2 regions of the Hyphomonas neptunium ATCC 15444 genome follow, and region 1 is predicted to be linked to the other one. Evidence: riboswitches for the same ligand, from Rfam matches in the RefSeq annotation. Region 1 holds a riboswitch; the other holds the start of a gene.
What was found. Region 1 has a riboswitch for cobalamin ahead of HNE_RS05670 (TonB-dependent receptor plug domain-containing protein). Riboswitches for the same ligand answer to the same signal wherever they lie in the genome.
Positions count from the first base shown of each region.

Region 2: linked by a shared signal. The riboswitch ahead of HNE_RS07500 (TonB-dependent receptor plug domain-containing protein) and the one ahead of HNE_RS05670 (TonB-dependent receptor plug domain-containing protein) in region 1 are both predicted to bind cobalamin.

Region 1 covers NC_008358.1:1,152,707-1,154,905, reverse strand. Annotated here, with positions in the region: gene HNE_RS05670 (TonB-dependent receptor plug domain-containing protein) at 1-1,410, opposite strand, end outside; cobalamin riboswitch at 1,520-1,710, opposite strand; gene HNE_RS05665 (SDR family NAD(P)-dependent oxidoreductase) at 1,845-2,199, opposite strand, start outside.
Region 2 covers NC_008358.1:1,546,991-1,549,189, forward strand. Annotated here, with positions in the region: gene cobC (alpha-ribazole phosphatase) at 1-360, shown strand, start outside; gene cobO (cob(I)yrinic acid a,c-diamide adenosyltransferase) at 372-974, shown strand; cobalamin riboswitch at 1,031-1,220, shown strand; gene HNE_RS07500 (TonB-dependent receptor plug domain-containing protein) at 1,387-2,199, shown strand, end outside.

The DNA of each region.
Region 1 (2,199 bases):
GGTGAAGTCGGGATTGTAGGCGGTGTAGATCTCGTTCTCCAGATCGGCTTCAAAGTATGTGGCCGAATAGCTGACCGGTCCAACCGTCTGTTCCCAGCCGATTTCCCAGCTGGTGGACTCTTCCGGCTTCAGGTCGGGATTGCCGATGAAGCTGCCAGGGAAGAAGCCGAACAGTTCAGTGAAGGTCGGGTTTTTCACCCCGGTTCCGATCGAGGCGCGAACCCGCCCGCCGACCTGCTCAAATGCGTAGCCTGCGCCGAGACGCCATGTCGTGGCATCATCAAACCGGCCATCATTGTCGTCAAACCGCGCCGAGGCGGATGCATCAAACGCGCCGGCAGAGTAGCGGTACTCCGCGCCCACGCCGATGGACTCGAACGTCTCGGAAGCATCGGTTGCGCCGGCATACTGAACATCCGTGCGATCATACTCCTCACGCTCATAGTCGAGAATACCGGTCAGCGAATGCGCGCCATTGGCAAGGCTCGGCAACCAGGCGAGCTTGGTGCGCTGGCCCTTGGAAACATCCGTCTTTTGGCCATCGCTGAAATTATCCCGCTTCACTTCATTGAAGCTGGCGCGGATGACATGGTCCAGCGGCCCGGTTACGCCGCTGAGTGCGCCGCCCACCAGCCACTGGTCTGCTTCGGTGCGGCGGTCTTCATCGTCGAGAAGGCCGTCAAAATCCGTATCCGAATCAAATTCCGATTCCATGCCGCGGGCGAGGCCGATCAGCGAGAGCGACCAATCCGCCCCAAGATCAACCTTGCCGTTAACGAAGCCGGAGAGCGCTTCAGACCCATCCTTGGCGCCGCCGGTGCCGGATGTATCAACACCGTCGGTCGTGAACCCGGTGATGGCCCCGCCAAAGTTCTCGCCAGACAGGCCCAGTGCGCCGCGCACCGTGCCGAAGCTGCCAGCCTCGGCAAACGCATTCAGCCCCGCTTCGCGCGCAGCCGAAATGGAAACGACCCCGCCAATCGCGTCTGATCCGTGGATTGAGGACGACGCTCCGCGCAACACCTCGATACGGCCGGTGGGCAACGCGGTAAGCAGGCCGAAATCAGTATCCCCGTTCACGGGGTCGGAAATCTCGATGCCTTCAAACAGGACCAGCGTGTGGTTGGCTTCGGCGCCGCGCATGCGCACCTGGGTGAGCGCGCCGACGCCGCCCGCACGGGAGATCGCCACGCCGGGAACCGCGCGCAGCTGATCGGCCGGATTGGGGGAAAGACGAATGGCAAGATCGTCTGCCGTCAGAACAGAAACAGACGAAGTCAGACGGTCGAATTCAATCGGGCGCAGGCCGCTGACTTCGACAGGATCAAGAGTGAGGGTGTCTTCTGCCTGTGCAAACGAAGCAGTGATCACGAGCGCCGAAGCGCCCAGCAGTGCGGTTCTGAGGAACATATCCACAGCATCCTTCATTGGCCGGAGGGAGATCCCTCGCGGCGGGTTCATGACATGTCGCATGAACGGAAGGTGGCCTTCCGCGGCCCTACGCCTGTTCCCGGACGGCGAGCCAACGACGGCAACAGGCAGGTCTCCTGACTTCGCGGATCATCGCCGGAGAGAGCTGCCTTCCCGGTTTCCCAGTGGCGTATGGCTCACACGGCTCCCCGCTCACAGTTACGGGCATAGCGCCGGATTCTCACCGGCTTCCCTTTTCACCCGGACCATGATCCGGGCACCTGTTGCGTGAGGCGGCGTGTAATGCGGATTTTGCAGTGCGACAAGCGGGTAACGTCTCGGACCCCGCTCACCCCCGCGAAAGCGGGGGCCTCGGGCGGCTGATACCCTGCGAGATCCCCGCTTTCGCGGGGATCAGCGGGAAAAAGGTTTAATCAGAGACTGTTGAGCAGATGCCCGCCATCCACCACCAGCGTTGAGCCGGTCATGAAGCTTCCCGCGTCCGACGCCAGCAGCAACAGCGGCCCGGCCAGCTCATCAATGTCCCCGATACGCCGCATGGCGATCCGGCGGACCATCATCTGGCCCTGCTCGCTGTCGAGGAAATCGTCGTTGATCTCGGTCTTGAAATAGCCCGGCGCAATCGCGTTCACGCGCACGCCATAGCGGGCCATCTCCAACGCCATCTGGCGGGTCATATGGTCGACGCCGGCCTTCGACACGCAATAGGCGGTCGTCATCGCCTGCGGGTGCAGGCCGGTGATCGAAGCGATGTTGATGATCGAGCCC
Region 2 (2,199 bases), 390 kb from region 1:
CGCTGCCGGCGGCTGGCTGAGTATATCGGCGCGCGGGCGAGCTGTCCCCTCACCGAAGACGATCGCCTCAGGGAAATGAATTTTGGGTCCTGGGAGGGACGTTCATGGAATGAAATTCCGTTTACGGAGATAGATATCTGGGTGAACGACTTTCTGCATGCGCGTCCGCATGGCGGCGAAAGTGTCGCCATGCTGCGCGCCCGAACCTTCGAAGCGCTCGATGCATATCGGAAGTTGGGGGGCGACACCTTGATTGTTACCCATGCCGGCGTCATCAAGGCCGCTCTCGCAACGGACGAAACCGCCGACAGCCATGCAATGACGCTGGATTTTGGAAACTTTGTTACTTTGATTGACTGAAAGGGCGCTGCATGAGCGAACACGACACACACACCGAAAAGATGAAGGCGCTGCAGGCTGAGCAAAAGAAGAAGACCTCTGAAGCGCGTGATCCGGGTCGCGGTCTCGTGCTGGTTCACACCGGAGATGGGAAGGGCAAGTCGAGTTCTGCATTCGGTGTCATCATCCGGGCGCTCGGCTGGAAGCAGAAAGTCGGGGTCGTCCAGTTCATCAAGGGCAAATGGATCACAGGCGAAAAGCAGTTCTTTATGGCGCTTAAGGATCAGGTGGACTGGTACACAATGGGTGATGGCTTCACCTGGGATACGCAGGACCGGGACCGCGACATTGCAGCGGCCGAAGCGGCATTTGCCAAAGCTCGCGAGATGATGGAGCGCGGCGACTATGATCTGATTGTGCTGGATGAAATCAATATCGCGCTTCGCTATGATTATCTTGACGTGGGAGCCGTGATTGAGGGACTGAAGGCCCGGTCAGACCGGACAAGCGTCATCCTGACGGGGCGCAATGCCAAACCGGAACTCTGTGAATATGCAGACCTCGTCAGCGAAATGACCGAAGTGAAGCACCCCTTCAAGGCCGGTATAAAGGCTCAGCGCGGAATTGATTTCTAGCAATTGCTTTTTGCGTCATTGGCCAAAAGAGGCATTGACACACATTCGCACTTGCAACATCAACCCCATCAGATGGTGCTCCCCTGACAGGGAGCTAAGAGGGAAGCCGGTGTAAATCCGGCGCTGTACCCGCAACTGTTAGCCGGGAGCTGATGGCCACTATGCCACTGGAACGCGAGTTCTGGGAAGGCGGCCAAAGGCGACGATCGGTGAGCCAGGAGACCTGCCATCGCGTCGTTTGTCCGGAGGCCGGGAACAGTTCTCTGCGGGCGGGAAGGCTAATGCCTCTCCTTTAGTAACGACATCGAGAAAATTGGCTGGCCGCCCGCATGAGAGACCTCATGGGCCAGATGACGTCGTTATGAATTGCACCCATCTTTCCGGGCGGCAGGGTGCATTGAGGGGAATACCCATGTCGTATAAAACGGCACTCATCAGCGTGGCCGTCATGGCCGCGAGTGCATCCGCTTTTGCCCAAATCTCTGAGACTGAAGAAAACCGGCTCAGATCGGTCGTCGTCGAGGGGTCGCGCCTCGACCAGACCGCCACCGAGGTCGGCTCCAGCGTCAGCATTATCGGCAAGGAAGACCTTGAAAAGCTGGACCTGGACTTCGCGTTAGATGCCGTGGCGACGGCGCCGGGCGTGACGATCAACCAGAATGGCGCCTTTGGTGGCTCTGCCAGTGTCCGCATTCGAGGAGCATCCTCGGGCCAGACTCTGGTTCTCATTGATGGCGTTCCTGTCGGCGATCCGTCGACGACCGATGGCAGCTTCAATTTCGCCTATCTCGACACAGCCAATGTCGAGCGGATCGAAGTCCTTAAGGGGCCTCAGTCCACCCTCTGGGGCTCAAATGCCATAGGCGGCGTGGTCTCCGTCACTTCCCGCCAACCAAAGACCGGGTTCGGTGGCAGCGCATTTGCCGAATACGGATCGTTCAACACGCTCCGGGGCGGCGCATCCATTGACGGCGCGAACGAGACTGGAGATTTCCGGCTTTCGGCAACCGGCATCTCGACTGACGGCATTTCAAAATCCGACAAAGAGAATGGCAACACCGAAGAGGATGCCTACGACTCAACCACAGTGTCAGCGAAAGGTGGCCTGAACCTTCCCAACTCGGCCAGACTGCAGGCAACGATCCTCCATAACCAGGCTGAGTCAGAATATGACAGCTTCTCCTCGGGTGCGCAGGGAAGCGTCGCCGATGGGGATGAGGTTACC